One region of the Ventrimonas faecis genome, then DNA from elsewhere that is predicted to be linked to it. Evidence: predicted binding sites of a transcription regulator. Region 1 holds the regulator's gene; each other region holds the start of a gene.
The links. Region 1 encodes Rex, which represses fermentation and respiration genes when NADH is low (regulators of the CRP and FNR family bind a similar motif). Its sites were predicted from a motif close to ATTGTTAANTANTTAACAAT; they were not measured.
Positions count from the first base shown of each region.

Region 2: the regulator Rex is predicted to act here: its motif matches at 2,819-2,838, upstream of adhE (bifunctional acetaldehyde-CoA/alcohol dehydrogenase).
Region 3: the regulator Rex is predicted to act here: its motif matches at 2,625-2,644, upstream of WMO41_RS11205 (NAD(P)-binding protein).
Region 4: the regulator Rex is predicted to act here: its motif matches at 1,490-1,509, upstream of WMO41_RS11450 (acyl-CoA dehydrogenase family protein).

Region 1 covers NZ_JBBMFJ010000003.1:168,916-173,192, reverse strand. The annotation lists gene WMO41_RS02990 (NAD(P)H-hydrate dehydratase) at 1-1,208, opposite strand, end outside; gene WMO41_RS02985 (redox-sensing transcriptional repressor Rex) at 1,334-2,005, opposite strand; gene abc-f (ribosomal protection-like ABC-F family protein) at 2,183-4,159, shown strand; gene WMO41_RS02975 (trans-sulfuration enzyme family protein) at 4,202-4,277, opposite strand, start outside.
Region 2 covers NZ_JBBMFJ010000025.1:22,256-26,532, reverse strand. The annotation lists gene adhE (bifunctional acetaldehyde-CoA/alcohol dehydrogenase) at 153-2,765, opposite strand; gene WMO41_RS11640 (DUF4446 family protein) at 2,993-3,514, opposite strand; gene WMO41_RS11635 (ParB/RepB/Spo0J family partition protein) at 3,545-4,277, opposite strand, start outside.
Region 3 covers NZ_JBBMFJ010000023.1:48,079-52,355, reverse strand. The annotation lists gene WMO41_RS11210 ([FeFe] hydrogenase, group A) at 1-641, opposite strand, end outside; gene WMO41_RS11205 (NAD(P)-binding protein) at 635-2,467, opposite strand; gene WMO41_RS11200 (cupin domain-containing protein) at 2,742-3,071, opposite strand; gene WMO41_RS11195 (NAD(P)-dependent malic enzyme) at 3,247-4,277, shown strand, end outside.
Region 4 covers NZ_JBBMFJ010000024.1:40,955-45,231, reverse strand. The annotation lists gene WMO41_RS11465 (branched-chain amino acid transporter permease) at 1-131, shown strand, start outside; gene WMO41_RS11460 (tRNA threonylcarbamoyladenosine dehydratase) at 218-976, shown strand; gene WMO41_RS11455 (PaaI family thioesterase) at 1,073-1,477, opposite strand; gene WMO41_RS11450 (acyl-CoA dehydrogenase family protein) at 1,790-2,974, shown strand; gene WMO41_RS11445 (CoA transferase) at 3,164-4,277, shown strand, end outside.

The DNA.
Region 1 (4,277 bases):
AGCGGATCCTTCTTCAGATCCGCGATGGGGACCGAAGTCAGGCGGCTCATCTCGCCCATATGCGGCGTAATGATGATGTTCTCTGTAAAATACCGGGTCAGATACGGGTGGGCCGCCACGCAGTTTAAGCCGTCCGCGTCCAGCACAACCGGAACGTACGCGTCCGACAGTACAGTCTCCAGCAGATATTCCGTATAGGGTTCCTGCCCCAGTCCCGGTCCGGTCACGATCACATCAGCCCAGGCGCATTCCTGCTCCAGGATGTTCTGCATGGCTTCCTCGTCTTCCGGGTCATAGCAGCTAACAATGGCCTCAGGAAGCTGGGTCTGCAGAACCTGCCGGTTTTCCTGTACCGTCAGGATCTTTACCAGCCCGGCCCCGGTGCGGTAGGCACCAAGAGCGGAAAAATAAGCCGCTCCGCTCATGCCGCGGCTGCCCGCGATAACCAGCACCTTTCCAAACGTGCCTTTATTGCCATCCGGACGGCGCCTTGGAAGCCAGGTCAGATCCCCAGGCGTGATCACCTTTGCGTCCCAGCCGCTCTTAAGCAGACTGGCCTCAGGAAATCCGATATCGGCCACCACAAGTTTTCCCGCATACTGTCTGCCCGGATCAAGAAGCAGTCCGGTCTTTGCGTAACCAAACGTCACCGTAACATCGGCCTCCAGGGCAATCCCCATGACCTCGCCGGTGGTGCCGTGAATGCCGGATGGTGTGTCCACCGCAATGATTCCGGCCCCATACTGTTCCCGCATGGACTCAAGCATTTCCAGTACTTTCCGGTATTCACCGCCGATTTCCCGGCCAAGGCCGATGCCAAACACCGCATCCAGTATGATGTCACACGGCGCTTCTTTGTATTCTGACACCCTGCTCTGCGCAAGATTCAGATTTGCCGCAATCCGTTTCTGCGCCTTCATCTCTTCCGAATCATGTTCCGGATTGCCGGCAAACAAAAGGACGGTCTCATATCCACGTCCCTGCAGGATACGTCCCGCGGCAACACCATCTGCCCCGTTGTTTCCGGTACCACACACAGCCAGGATCCGGGCCTTCTTTCCAAGATTCCGTTCTGCGGCCATATGCTCTGCGGCTTCTGCCACGGCGAGTGCTGCCCGTTCCATAAGTACCATGGACGGAATGCCGATCCCGTGTATGGTGTTCTGATCGATTGCTTTCATCTGCTGCGCCGTTACAGCGTAATCCATGTTCTGTCTCCTCTCTGAGCCCGCACGCTCTCCTGTAAAGGGTGGATCGAAACTCAAAAAACCGGCAGGCAGGAGAACTTATATTGTCCCCGCCTGTCGGCTTTTACCCCTGTTACACTCTGCCTCTAGGATTCCCCGCGAGCCTTCCTTTCCTCTTCCTTTTTCCGGTCCTGCATGCTGCAGACACGGTAGGACAGACGCATCAGACTCTCGGAAAGATGTACATTCTCAACTACAACATCATCTGGTACATTCAGGTCCACATGGGCAAAATTCCAGATTGCCTTGATTCCGGCATTCACCAGACGGTCTGCGATCTCCGGAGCCTTGGTCTTCGGAATGGTGAGCGCTGCCATCTGAACGTCATTGTCCTTGATGAACTGCTCCAGGTCGTCAACGCCCCGGATTTCAATACCGCGGACTACCAGGCCGATGAGTCTCGGGTTGATATCGAACATACCTTTGATGATGAAGCCGCGCTTTTCAAAATTCGCGTAATTCGCAATGGCCTGTCCCAGGTTTCCGGCACCGATGATGATCAGGTTATGCTGACGATCGATTCCAAGGATCTTGCCAATCTCTGTATACAGGTATTTTACGTTATAGCCATAGCCCTGCTGGCCGAATCCTCCGAAATTATTTAAATCCTGACGAATCTGGGAAGCAGTCACCTTCATCCGGGTACTCAGTTCATTGGATGAGATACGCTCTACACCTGATTCCAAAAGCTCTCCGAGATAACGGTAATACCGCGGAAGCCTTGTAATAACTGCTTTGGATATCTCTCTGTTTTCCATGCTGCACATCTCCTATACGTAAACTATTGTAGTCTATTATAACCGCTTGCGAAATCTATGTCAATGTTCAAACAATTCCTGAACAAAAAACACACAGAAAGCTCTTTACAAGTGCCAAATTCCTATATTATACTTGATAAGTCTTATAGTAGAAAACGTAACGAAATGGAGTTATCTATGATTTTATCATGCAATCACATAAACAAAGCCTTCGGCACGGATGAGATTCTGTCCGAAGTATCCTTTCATATAGAAGATCAGGAAAAGGCTGCCATCGTCGGCATCAACGGAGCCGGCAAGTCCACCCTGTTAAAGATCATTGTAGGAGAGCTTTCCGCAGACTCCGGCGAAGTCGTTCTCGCAAAGGGGAAAACCCTCGGCTACCTGGCACAGCACCAGGACCTGGACAGCAGCCGCACCATCTACGAGGAATTAAAAGAAGTCAAGCAGCCCATCATCGATATGGAACAGCAGATCCGCGAACTGGAGGTAAACATGCAGAACGCCTCCGGAGAAGATCTGGAGCAGATGCTTTCCACCTACAGCCGCTTAAGCCACACCTTTGAGCTGGAGAACGGCTACGCCTGGAAAAGCGAACTGACCGGTGTGTTAAAGGGCCTTGGCTTTACCGAGGACGAATTTGACAAAACCGTCTCCACCCTCTCCGGCGGCCAGAAAACCCGCGTATCCTTAGGTAAGCTTCTGCTCTCCCGCCCGGACATCATTCTCCTGGATGAGCCGACCAACCATCTGGACATGGAATCCATTGCCTGGCTGGAAACCTACCTGTTAAACTACAACGGAGCCGTCATCATCGTGGCCCACGACCGGTACTTCTTAAACCGCGTGGTCACCAAGGTGGTGGAGCTGGAGCAGGGCCACGCCTCCGTTTACCTCGGCAACTACACGGCCTACAGCGAGAAAAAAGCCATGATCCGCGCTGCCCAGATGAAGGCCTGGCTAAACCAGCAGCAGGAAATCAAACATCAGGAGGAGGTCATCACCAAGTTAAAATCCTTCAACCGGGAGAAATCCATCAAGCGGGCGGAAAGCCGTGAGAAAATGCTCTCCAAGATCCAGGTGCTGGACAAGCCCGCAGAGATCCAGGACGAGATGCGCATCAGCCTGGAGCCAAACATCGTGAGCGGGAACGACGTGCTTACCATCCGGGACTTAAGCAAATCCTTTGGCAGCACGCACCTGTTCTCCCATGTGGACATGGAAGTCAAACGCGGCGAGCGGGTAGCCATCATCGGCAACAACGGAACCGGAAAAACCACCATCTTAAAGATCATCAACGGCATGCTTCCGGCAGACTCCGGCACCATCACCTTAGGCTCCAAGGTCCACATTGGCTACTACGATCAGGAGCACCATGTCCTTCACATGGAAAAGACGGTGTTTGAGGAGGTGCAGGACGCTTACCCGAACCTGACCAACACCCAGGTCCGCAACATTCTGGCTGCCTTCCTCTTCACCGGGGACGATGTCTTCAAGCGTATTTCCGATTTAAGCGGTGGCGAGCGGGGCCGTGTTTCCCTGGCCAAGCTTATGCTCTCCGAAGCCAACTTCCTGATCCTCGATGAGCCGACCAACCATCTGGACATCACCTCCAAGGAGATTCTGGAGAACGCGTTAAAGAACTACACCGGAACTGTGCTCTACGTCTCCCATGACCGTTACTTCATCAACCAGACCGCCACCCGCATTCTGGAGCTGACCGGGCAGACCTTCTTAAATTACATCGGAAACTATGACTACTATCTGGAAAAGAAGGACCTCATGAAGGAGCTCTATGTAGATTCCGAGCATACCGAGCGTGACCGCGCCATCGGCACTGCGGCAGCCAACGGCAGTCTAAAGGCCACCGGTGTTCCGGGTATGGCAAAATCCGTGGCTGAAACCGAGGTCAAGCTGGACTGGAAAGCCCAGAAGGAAGAACAGGCCCGCATCCGCAAACGCCAGAATGACTTAAAAAAAGTCGAGGACGAGATCCATAAGCTGGAGACCCGCGACGGCGAAATCGACGAACTTCTCTCCCAGGAAGAAATCTACACCGATGTTGCCCGTCTTGTGGAACTGAATAACGAAAAAGAGTCCCTCCAGAAAAAACTGGAAGAACTCTATGAAGCCTGGGAGGAGCTGGCAGAATAATCTGCCGGCTCTTCTTTTTCTTTCTATATGTAATTTCTGTGGTTACTGTCCGTTCTCAATCTCATGAAACACACGGTCCAGCTCCGCAATCAGGTCTTTCACGTTCTCAATGCCCACA
Region 2 (4,277 bases), on a different contig from region 1:
CTAATATTATTAGTTTTGTCAATATCTGATTATCCTTCGGGGCATATGTTCCGCAGCTCACGCAATTCTCTCGGCTCCTGTTTTTCCTGGCACACAAAAACGCCCCGGACGCGTTTTATATCGCATCCGGGGCGTTCCCATTTTTCTGTATTTTATTTTCCGTAGTAAGCTCTTAAGTACATTTCCTTAATCTCGCTCATAAGCGGGTATCTCGGGTTAGCGCCGGTGCACTGGTCGTCGAATGCCTGCTCTACCATAGCATCCAGAGTATCCAGGAAGTACTTCTCATCTACACCGTACTCAGCAATGGTCTTCTTCACGCCGACTGCAGCTTTTAACTCTTCGATCTTATCAATGAGCTTCTTCACAGCTTCTTCATCATTCTTTGCCTGAATGCCTACGAAGCGTGCGCACTCTGCGTAGCGGGCCATGGTGTGCGGATACTGGTACTGGGAGAAGGTTCCCATCTTTCTCGGGCACTCAGCAGAGTTGTACTCTACTACCAGAGAAATCAGCAGCGCGTTTGCGATACCGTGTGGCAGATGATGGAATGCGCCAAGCTTGTGGGCCATGGAGTGGCAGACACCTAAGAATGCGTTTGCGAATGCCATACCAGCCATGCAGGAAGCGTCAGCCATCTTGCTTCTTGCCTCTACGTTGCTGCCGTCATTGTATGCAGTCGGCAGATACTCGAATACATTCTTCATAGCCTTTAATGCAAGGCCGTCGGTGTAATCAGTTGCCATAACAGAAGCATATGCCTCCAGTGCGTGAGTCAGAACATCCACACCGGATGCGCTGGTCAAGCCCTTCGGCTGGCTCATCATGTTATCGGTATCTACGATGGACATATTCGGAAGCAGCTGGTAATCTGCCAGCGGATACTTCACGCCGGTCTCCTGATCGGTGATAACCGCGAACGGAGTCACCTCGGAACCAGTACCGGAGGAAGTCGGGATTGCTACAAAGTAAGCTTTCTCGCCCATCTTCGGGAAGGTATAAACACGTTTCCGGATATCGATGAAGCGCATTGCCATGCCCTGGAAATCTACTTCCGGATGCTCGTACATTACCCACATGATCTTGCCTGCATCCATTGCAGAACCACCGCCCAGCGCGATGATGACATCCGGCTGGAACGCAGTCATAGCCTTAGCACCCTCAATGGCATTTGCCAGGGTCGGATCCGGCTGTACGTTGGAGAAGCACTGGTAAACAATGCCCATCTCGTCCAGTTTATCGGTAATCGGTTTTGTATAGCCATTCATGTACAGGAAGGAGTCGGTTACGATGAATGCTCTCTTCTTGCCCATGACATCTTTCAGCTCACTTAAAGCTACCGGCATGCAGCCTTTCTTAAAATATACCTTCTCCGGTGCGCGGAACCACAGCATGTTTTCTCTCCTCTCAGCAACAGTCTTAATGTTCAGCAGGTGTTTCACGCCTACGTTCTCAGAAACAGAGTTGCCACCCCAGGAGCCACATCCCAGTGTCAGGGACGGAAGCAGTTTGAAGTTGTACAGATCACCGATACCACCCTGGGAAGACGGAGTATTGATGAGGATACGGCAGGTCTTCATGGCTGCTGCGTGCTTTGCCATCTTCTCTTTCTCGTTCAGATTGATATAGAGGGAAGAAGTATGGCCGTAACCACCATCCGCAACCAGACGCTCTGCTTTTGCGATGGCCTCATCAAAATTCTGGGCTTTATACATTGCCAGAACCGGAGACAGTTTCTCATGTGCGAACTCTTCACTGATATCTACAGACTCAACCTCACCGATCAGGATCTTGGTATCCTCCGGAACGGTAACACCAGCCATCTGCGCAATCTTGAAAGCGCTCTGGCCTACAATCTTCGCGTTCAGGGAACCATTGATGAGGATTGTCTTTCTTACTTTCTCGATCTCATCCGGTTTTAAGAAGTAGCAGCCGCGGTATGTAAACTCTTTCTTAACTGCCTCATAAACCGGTGCGAGAACCGTTACAGACTGCTCAGATGCACAGATCATACCATTATCAAAGGTCTTGGAATGGATGATGGAGTTTACAGCCAGCTTGATGTCTGCGGTCTCGTCGATGATGGCCGGAGTATTTCCTGCGCCTACGCCCAGAGCCGGTTTACCGGAAGAATATGCTGCCTTTACCATGCCTGGACCACCGGTTGCCAGAATGATATCTGCGTCCTTCATAACGGTGTTGGTCAGCTCCAGGGACGGAACATCGATCCAGCCGATGATGCCCTCCGGTGCTCCAGCCTTTACAGCTGCATCCAGAACCACCTTAGCGGCTGCGATGGTGCAGGCTTTTGCACGCGGATGTGGGGAAATGATGATGGCGTTTCTTGTCTTTAAGCAGATCAGGGTTTTGAAGATTGCTGTGGAAGTCGGGTTGGTAGTCGGGATAACGGCTGCAACCAGGCCAATCGGCTCTGCGATCTTTTTGATACCATATGCCTTATCTTCTTCAATCACGCCACAGGTTTTCATATTCTTATATGCATTGTGGATGTGCTCTGCTGCGTAGTTGTTCTTGATTACTTTATCCTCTACAACGCCCATGCCAGTCTCTTCCACTGCCATTTTCGCTAACGGAATACGCATCTGGTTTGCTGCAATTGCTGCTGCATGGAAAATCTTATCAACCTGCTCCTGAGTGTAGGTAGCAAATACCTTCTGTGCCTCACGCATAGCGGCCATCTTTTTTTCCAGTGCCTCTACGTTGTCGATGATTTCCGGAACTGCTGTCATCTCTTTCTTTGCCATGTTTTCTTATCCTCCAACGGTTTTTAAATGGGGTTTATAAACTTCTTGATTTTATTGATATTTCTTTAACAATTGAACCTGTTAGTATTATATCACTCGTTAAATAATTGTCAATATTTTTATTCTTATTTTATGATCTTTTTTCTGTACATATTTTGTATACAAAAAACAGGCAATAACAGTCAGATGCTTCTGCTGCTATTGCCTGTTCACTACACTTTATTTACCTATGCCTCTGGTTTTCTCTCCTTATAGCCAAGTGCCTGCTCCAGAGCTTCCTTCTCTTCCGCACCAAGCAGAACCTCGGTTTCGCCACGCTCCACATCCTTCAGGTACAGATAACACCCCTCCCGGCTATGAACTGAATTCAGCACAAAACCAGTGTTGGTATAATCCAGCATAGCCAGGGCAAAGCTCAAATTTCCACCCATACCTTTAAACGCGTTATACTTCACAATTCCAATTTTCTGGAATGCGGCACGGCTGTTTTTGTTGGCCGTACGGATAGAATCCTTATTATAACGGTCCTGGGACTGCAAATCAATGATGGCATTCATCTGATCCACAATCATATTTTCCATGGTTTCCGCGTCTTTTCCCCGCATAAAGAGGTCATACCGGCGGTAAAGCTTTCTCATGTTAATCAGGCACAACACCGTCACAACCAACAGAATCAGGGTCAAAACCGCCGATGCGATCAGCAGATACACCGGATCAAACCCCAGATTATTTAAAATACTTCCTTCCATATTAATACATTCCTGTCCTTCCGTTTTTCACTATACCGGCTGGATAGATTCAATCAGTTCTACAAGACGCTCCAGCTCTGCCTCGGAGTAATACTCAATTTCAATTTTACCCTTGGACTTATCCTTTCGGCTGATATTAACCTTGGTTCCCATAACGGTTTTCATCCGGTTTTCCATGTCCTGAAATACCAGCTCAACTGCTTCATCCACCTGGGATTTTTTCTTTTCCTTTTTCTCTTTACCCAGCAGCTTCACTGCCTTTTCTACCTCGCGGACGCTCATGCGCTCCGCTTCAACCTTCTTTGCCAGCTCCAGCTGCTGGTATGGATCTGCCACAGCCAGAAGTGCTCTTGCATGTCCGCTGGCAATGCGTCCTTCTACCAGCATCTGCTGTACCTCCGGAGCCAGATTTAACAGACGCATACTGTTGGTAATGGTGGTACGGTTCTTGGAAACCCGTTCCGCAATTTCCTCCTGCTTTAAGGAAAACTCCTGCATCAGGCGCTGATAAGCACGTGCCTCCTCAATTGGATTTAAATCTTCCCGCTGCACATTCTCAATCAGCGCAATCTCCATGGCCTGCTGTGGACTGTACTCCCGGATTACAACCGGAATGGTCTTCAATCCGGCCAGTTTTGCGGCTCTCCATCTTCGCTCACCGGCAATGATCTCGTAGCTCTCGCCCTTTTTCTGAACCAGAAGCGGCTGTAACACACCATATTTTCGAATAGAATCTGCCAGTTCCTCCAGCTGTTCCTGATCA
Region 3 (4,277 bases), on a different contig from region 1:
TCCCAGACCTTCTCGGTATCATCGCGCTCGCGAAGGGCGCCTACCGGGCAGTGGGTGATGCACTGGCCGCAGAGGGCACAGTCTGCATCGGTAATCTTGCGGTTGCCTTTGACATTGACGGTGGTTCTGGAACCGGTACTGGTCACATCCCAGATGCCAAGCCCCTGAACTTTATCGCAGACCTGAATGCAGCGCATACACTTGATACATTTTTCTGTATCACGGATCAGCGGGAAGTTCTTATCCCACGGGGCATGCTCCACACGTTCCTTGAAGGGCAGGTCAATGATGTTTAAATCATTGGAAAGGGTCTGCAGGGTACAGTTGCCGCTGCGGACACAGGTGGCGCACTTAAAATCGTGCTGGGAAAGGATCAGCTGCACATTCTGTTTTCTTGCTACGCGGACCTTTGGACTGTTGGTCAGGATCTCCAGACCTTCCTGCACCTTGTTGTTGCAGGCGGTTACAAGCTTCTCTTTGCCGACTACTTCTACGAGACAGACACGGCAGGCCGCGATCTCGTTGATATCTTTTAAGTAGCAGAGCTTCGGAATGTCGATTCCCGCCAGGGCTGCCGCTTCCATAATGGTGGTTCCCTCCGGAACCGAGATTTCGTTATGATCGATCTTTAAATTTACCATCTGTTCTCACGACCTCCTTTGAAGATTCCATAGCCGAAGTGGTCGCAGCCGAGACATCGGCTGGCTTCCTGTCTGGCCTCTGCTTCGGTCATGCAGTTTTCCACGCCCTCAAAGTCGCAGACGCGCTCGCAGGCTTCGCGCTCAGTCAGGTTGACACGGCCGCACGGGATACGGTCGCGCAGGTCTGGCTCTGGAAGCACCACATCACAGCTGATGGTGTGGCGGAAGCCAAGGTATTCGTCAATGTTTGCCGCAACAACTTTTGCTGCTGCAATGGCTTTGATAACGGATGCCGGGCCGGAAGCACAGTCACCGCCGGCAAATACGCCAGGCATATTGTCGAAACCGCCGTAGCGCTCGGTCTGGATCTTGCCGCGGTTGACCGGAAGGCCGGCCTCCTCAAAGTGCTGGAACTCGATATCCTGTCCGATGGCCACGATCAGGGTCTGGCACGGAACAAAGATATCCGGCTCGCCGGTGGCACGCACGCTGGCTCTGCCACCCTTGATCTTGCTGATCATCTGCGGGGTGACATAGACACCGCGCACATGATTATTCTCATCTACATCAATTTTAGCCGGAGCCATGAGGGTTTTTACTTCAATGCCCTCGGCAATTGCTCCCTCAATCTCACCCGGAAGCGCAGTCATGTCGGCTACCCGGCGGCGGTAGAGGATGGACACCTTCTTTGCGCCGAGACGTCTTGCGGTGCGGACCGCATCCATGGAAACGTTGCCGCCGCCAATGACAGCAACCTCCTGACCGGTCAGATCCGGGTTTAAGTTTTTGCCTACATCACGCAGGAAGCGGACTGCGGAGATGACGCCCTCGGCGGACTCACCCTCAATGCCCAGCTTCTTATCGGTGCTTGCGCCGATGGTGATGAGCACGGCATCGTACTCCTTGCGGAGCGCCTGAATGGTGATGTCGGTGCCGATGCGCTTGCCATACTCAACTTTCACGCCGGTTTCCAGGATGGCGTTGATGTCATCATCCAGGCGTTCTTTCGGCAGACGGTAGTTTGGGATACCGTAGCGAAGCATGCCGCCCAGCTTCGGAAGCATCTCAAATACGGTGGTCTGGTGTCCCATAAGCTGCAGATAATAAGCTGCGCTTAAACCACCAGGGCCGCCGCCGATGATGGCAATCTTCTTGCCAGTAGAAGCGGAGCAGGCTGGCGGCGGAACCTTGCCCGCATAGTCAGCAGCGAAACGCTTTAAGCCACGGATGTTTACGGCATCGTCGATGATGTTTCTGCGGCAGCGGGCCTCGCACGGATGCTCGCAGATAAAACCGCAGGTGGTCGGGAACGGATTGTCCTTGCGGATCAGGCGGATGGCGTCGGCATAGCGGCCTTCCCGCACCAGGGAAACGTAACCCGGGATGTCCACATGAGCCGGACACAGGGAAACACACGGAACCGGCATGCTGTAATTGCAGGTGCAGCGGCCCTGGTGAACGTGCTCCTCATAGTCCTCGCGGCATTCCTTTAAGCTGCGGTATACCGCAAAGGCAGCCTCGTAACCGATGGCACAGTCCGCGCCATTCATAATGCTCTGGGAAAGCTCCTCCATGAGCTTTAAAGTCTCCATGGAAGCTTCGCCGTTCATGACATCGGTGAGCAGGTTCTTTAACTGCCACAGGCCGACGCGGCATGGCACGCACTTGCCGCAGGTGTGGGTGTGGCACATCTCTACAAAAGCACGGGTCATGTCAACCGGGCAGAGGCCTGGCGGGCTGGACTCGATTCTCCGCTCCAGGTCTTTGTACAGCTCTTCGATCATAAGCTGCGCCTGGTTGGGACTGGTAATCTCCAAACGACTCATATCTGATTTACCTCTCTTTTTGTTTGGTAACTATGGATGGGATAGTTCCGGTTTTGTTTATTTTGATTATGTTTCTCATTAGCAACTGACTCCCAGTATACAGAATGACGGTGAAAATAGCAAGGAAAAACTAAAAATTTTTTAGATTTCCTAAAAGTTTGTTAGAAATTAAACAAAAAAGAAGCTGCATGCAGAGAAAACCCCTGTATACAGCCCCGTTTGTCTGACTGCTGGTGTGACCAGTCAGTTTGCTTTTACCAGAATACCACAAAAATCAGAAAACCACAACCAGCAGCATTTTAAACTGTTCCTGTCCATACACGGCATGCGGATGCTTGGCCGGCATGACGATGGACTCGCCCTCGTGCAGCTCGTAAGCCTTGCCGTCGATGGTGATGCGGCCGACGCCGTCTAAGCAGGTGACAAAAGCATCACCGCCGGATTCGTGGGTGCTGATCTCCTCGTCTTTATCGAAGGCAAAGAGGGTAACGCTTAACGCGTCATTCTGAGCCAGGGGCTTGCTGACTACCTGGCCTTTCTGGTAGGAAACCTGTTCCTTTAAGGTGAGAACCTCGGATTTGTCGATATTTTTGATAAAGCTCATAGTGAAACCTCCTTGGTGTATGAAATCTGATTTTATTATAAACATAAATGGACAGAAAATCCGTTGTCCAGGCAACAAAAATGCCGGATAACAATATTTTTGTAAGGTTGACGCGATTTTTCCTTTGTACTAAAATAGAATAAAATTTAACAACATATTTCAGGAGGATAAACTGGTGGATAAAAAACAGCTTGCAATTGAAAAACATAAAGAGTGGAAAGGTAAGATCGAGGTCATTTCCCGCGCGAAGGTGACTACTCCGGAGGAGCTTTCCATTGCCTACACCCCGGGTGTCGCAGAGCCGTGTCTGCTGATTGCGGAGGATGAGTCTCTGGCATATGATTATACCCGTAAGGGCAATCTGGTAGCTGTTATTACGGATGGAACGGCAGTTCTTGGTCTTGGTGATATCGGTCCGTCTGCCGGTATGCCGGTTATGGAAGGAAAATGTGCCCTGTTTAAAGAATTCGCAGGCGTGGACGCATTCCCGCTGTGCGTGGATTCCAAGGATGTAGACACCATCGTCAACACCATTGCCCTGATCTCCAAGAGCTTTGGCGGCATCAATCTGGAGGACATTGCGGCTCCGAGATGCTTTGAGATCGAGAAAAAGCTGAAAGAGCGCTGTGACATCCCGGTATTCCATGACGATCAGCATGGTACCGCTATCGTAGTTGGCGCGGCTCTCCTGAATGCAGTGAAGGTGACCGGCAAGAAGATGGGCGAGCTCAGAGTTGTCATCAACGGCGCGGGCGCTGCAGGCGTAGCCATCGGCAAACAGCTCATCGCCATGGGCTTCGGAAACATCATCATGTGCGATATCAACGGTATCATCTGCGAAGGTGACGAGAACTTAAATTCCGGTCAGGAGGAAATCTCCCACATCAGCAATAAAGACAAAGAGCATGGAACTCTGGCAGACGCGTTAAAGGGAGCAGACATCTTTGTCGGCGTTTCCAGACCGCATCTGGTAACCAAGGAGATGGTGGCCACCATGAATAACGGTATCGTATTTGCCATGGCAAACCCGGTTCCGGAGATCATGCCGGATGAGGCAAAGGCAGGCGGCGCAGCAGTGGTTGGTACCGGACGTTCTGACTATCCGAACCAGATCAACAATGTGCTGGTATTCCCGGGACTCTTTAAGGGTGTCCTTGCTGTGCGGGCAAAAGACATCACCGAGCACATGAAGATTGCGGCAGCTCA
Region 4 (4,277 bases), on a different contig from region 1:
CATGGCAGGACAATCTGATTCTGCTTGCAGGTGTTGCGGTGACGGCAATCGTCCATCTCTGGAAGAAGAGTTCTATTTTGAGTATTACCGTGGGCACGGTCGTGTATATGGTGCTGGTGCACCTGGCCTGATTCACGGACGGAATGTTCTATGGCAGATGCACAGGTTTCTCTGTCAGGACAGAACAGGGATATGTAACAAAAGAAAGGTAGATACAATGTTAAATCAGTTTTCAAGAACAGAATTATTATTTGGAAAAGAGGCCATGGAGCGTCTGGCCCAGTCCAGAGTTGCGGTATTTGGTGTCGGCGGAGTGGGAGGCTATGCGGTAGAGGCGCTGGTGAGAAGCGGCGTTGGAGCCATTGACTTAATCGATGATGATAAGGTATGCCTGACCAACCTAAATCGTCAAATCATCGCCACCAGAAAGACGGTGGGAAAATACAAGGTCGATGTGATGGAAGAGCGCATCCATGACATCAATCCGGACTGTAAGGTTACTACCCATAAGTGCTTTTATCTGCCGGAAACGAAAGACGATTTCGATTTTTCCCAGTATTCTTATGTGATCGATGCAGTCGATACCGTGACAGCAAAGCTGCAGCTGGTTATGGAAGCACAGGAAAAGCATGTGCCGATCATCAGCAGCATGGGTGCCGGAAACAAGTTAAACCCGGCTATGTTTGAAGTAGCAGATATTTACAAAACTTCCGTCTGCCCGTTAGCGAAGGTGATGCGCCGGGAACTGAAAAAACGTGGCGTGAAGAAGCTGAAGGTGGTTTACTCCAAAGAGCAGCCGACCAGACCCATCGAGGATATGTCCATCAGCTGCAGAAACCACTGCATCTGCCCGCCGGGCGCCGCTCACAAGTGCACCGAACGCCGGGACATCCCGGGTTCCAACGCCTTTGTACCGTCCGTAGTCGGACTGATCATCGCGTCAGAAGTCATCAAAGATCTGGCGAAAGCCAAATGAAAATTAGGGAACGAAACGAATAAGGGTCCGGAAGTGAAAGAATTCAATTCCCCGCACGCCCGGACTCTTTATTAGTTTTGCTTCAGTATTACTATTTTAAATCTCTTTTCCCAGGAACATCGTGAAGTTCCCCGTCACCAGCAGTTCTCCCTCTTCCCCGGTGATATCCACCCGGCATACGGCGGTGTGTTTTCCTTTGTGAACGATATTGGATTCTACATAAATGGTTCCGCCATTTACGCCGCGCACGAAGTTGATCCCGGCGCACTGGGTGACGTTGGTGACTTCATAAGCGTAGGTGCACATGCCTGCTGCGATATCACACAGAGAAAAGAGGAAACCTCCGTGGGCGTTACCGTACAGGTTCAAAGCTTCCTCCGCTACTTCAATCGAAAGACGGGCATGTCCCGGTTCAATCTCTAAAATCTTTAAATTTTCCTGTCCGCCGATGCGCTGGATGTGGCGGCGGATCCCTTCCATAATCTCAGGTCTTGTAATCATAAAAAACCTCCATTTGTCAAAAATATATCAGTAAAATAAGGAAATACATGTGCGAAAAAAGGGAAAAATGCTGGTTTTTACGCCAGATCATACCTTCACACGCTAGACTATATCACTGGAAAAATCCTTTTACAAGCGGAAAATAGAATGATAGGCATTTCCTATGAATCTGTTTTGTTCGTCCGGTTACAGCCGATTGGATATTTCCGGATAGGCACGTTATAATAGCATCATCAAGATTGTTAAAGAAATAGCAACAAAAAGCAAGAAGAAAACAATCAAAATAAACCACTCATATAAGGAGGATATCACATGAGCAAGTTAACAAAGGAAGAGTTCCAGGCTTACTTAAAACAGATCCGCGAGCTGGCAGAGGGACCGCTGGAAGAGATCCAGAAAGAGGTTGAAGTTACCAACAAGTTCCCGCAGGAGTTCTACGATCTGGCAATCGAGAACAACTTATACCGTTGTTCCTTACCGGAAGAGTACGGCGGATGGGGCTTAAACGAGCTTGAGATCTTACAGGTACAGGAAGAGTTCTCCAGAGGCCCGGGCGGAATGAGAATGCATCTGCACTACGCAATGGACTTAAACTGGAGAATCCTCGATGACTACGGCAGCCCGGAGCTGAAAGCAGAGTACATGTCCAAGTTCCAGAACAAGGAAGTATTCACCTGCTTCGCGCTGACTGAGGCAACCGGCGGTACCGGCGCTGACTTACATACCCTGGCAGTAAAAGATGGCGACAGCTACATATTAAACGGTGAGAAGACCCTGATCTCCCACACCGACTGCTGCGAGTTCGCATATGTCATTGCAGTGACCAACCCGGATTCCGACAAAGACGACAGACTTTCCGCTTTCTTCGTACCGATGGATGCACCGGGATTTGAAGTCATCAACATGCCGCACATGATGGGCTGCCGCGGTGCCGGACATGGCGAGCTGAAATTCACCAACTGCCGCATCGACAAGAAGTATCTGTTAGGCCGTGAGGGACAGGGACTTGAAATCGCGCTTCACTCCTTATCCGTATCCCGCGCCCACATTGCAGCCAGCAACCTGGGCATGGCACAGAGAATGTTAGAGCTGTCCCTGGCTTATGCAAATGACCGTGTAACCTTCGGAAAACCGATCGGAACCCGTCAGGCAATCCGTGTAAAGATTGCAGATATGTCCATGATGGTACACGCGCTGCGCTGCATGGTTTATGACTTCGCAAAGGCTTACATGGAGAATCCGACCGGCGAGTACATCGAGGAGAAGGCTGCTATGTGTAAGCTGTTCAGTATCGACACCACCAGAAGAGTCAGCGATGAGATGCTGGAGATCTTCGGCGGCGTAGGCTACTTTGAGGACTGCAAGTACGGCCCGGTTGAGAGACTCTACCGCGACTGCCGCGCAATGTGGCTGGAAGAGGGCGCTCCGACTGTTCAGAGAATCACCATTTCCAGAAATACCATCAAACACGGCGCTCACATGGAGTACGTGCTGTAACTTTTAGAAATTCGTAACTGTGAGGGTACTGAACAGTTACAGAAATTCCAATTATGTGATACCAGAAATAACCATATAGAGATTTGCCTAAACAGGGTCGTCAGGTTCCCGCTTGGACCTGGGGACCCTGCCCCCTTTAAACCGGTCTGGGATGCGAACCTGACCGGACCGAATATGGAGGAATACCTTATGAAACCTTTGGAAGGAATTAAAGTTGTTGACTTAACGACGTATCTGGCCGCGCCGACTACGGTGCGTGTACTGGGTGAGTGGGGCGCTGACTGTGTGAAGATTGAATCCGCGAAGGGCGATCCGGCAAGAACCCAGGGGGCAGTGTTCAACATGCCTTATAACGATGACGAAAATCTGGCTTTCGATGTAGCCAATTTAAATAAGAAATTTATCACTCTGAACTTAAAAGACCCAAAGGGCCTTGAGATTGCTTACCGCCTGTTAGCGGAGGCCGATGTGTTTGTAACCAATACCAGAACCAAGTCTTTAAAGAAGCTGGGACTGGATTACGATACCTTAAAAGAAAAATTCCCGAAGCTGATCTTCGCTCAGGTCCTGGGCTATGGTGAAAACGGACCGGAGAAGGATACCGCCGGGTTTGATGTAACCTGCTACATGGCAAGGGGCGGCGTATTCGGAACCACGGTAAACCGCGGCGATGCGCCGATGATCCCAACTAACGGCTTCGGTGATTTCCAGGTTTCCCTGGCCCTGGCTTCCGGCATCTGTGCTGCTTTATATGGAAGAGACAGATCTGGAAAGGGTGAGAAGGTAACCGTCAGCCTGCACCACGCAGCTGTTTACGCCCTCAGCACCGGACTCATTTCCGCCCAGTACGGCAACCAGTACCCGAAGAACCGTACCGAGGTAGTAAACCCGTTCAACGATGTGTTCCGCACCAGCGACGGCAAGTGGGTGTGCATCTGCTGTCCGGAGTATGACCGTGACTACGAAAAGATGTTTACCGTTTTAGATGCGCCGGAGATGCTGACCGACGAGGCAAAAGAGAAGTACCGCCGCTGCGAGAGTATCAACGCCAACGGACTGAATCAGGAGGTTGTGGCAGCGTTAGACCGGGCCATCGCAAAGTTTACGAGAGACGAGCTGATGGAGCGGCTGAAGGCCAACGACATGCCCTGTGAGGCCTGCATGGAGCCGGAGGATATTTACAAGGATGAGCAGGCGGCAGCCAACCATATCCTGGCTAAGATCCCGTATCCGTCCGGAGAACGCTTTATGCCGACCAACCCGATCCGCTTTGGCAGCATGGGAGAGCCGGAATATGTGATCG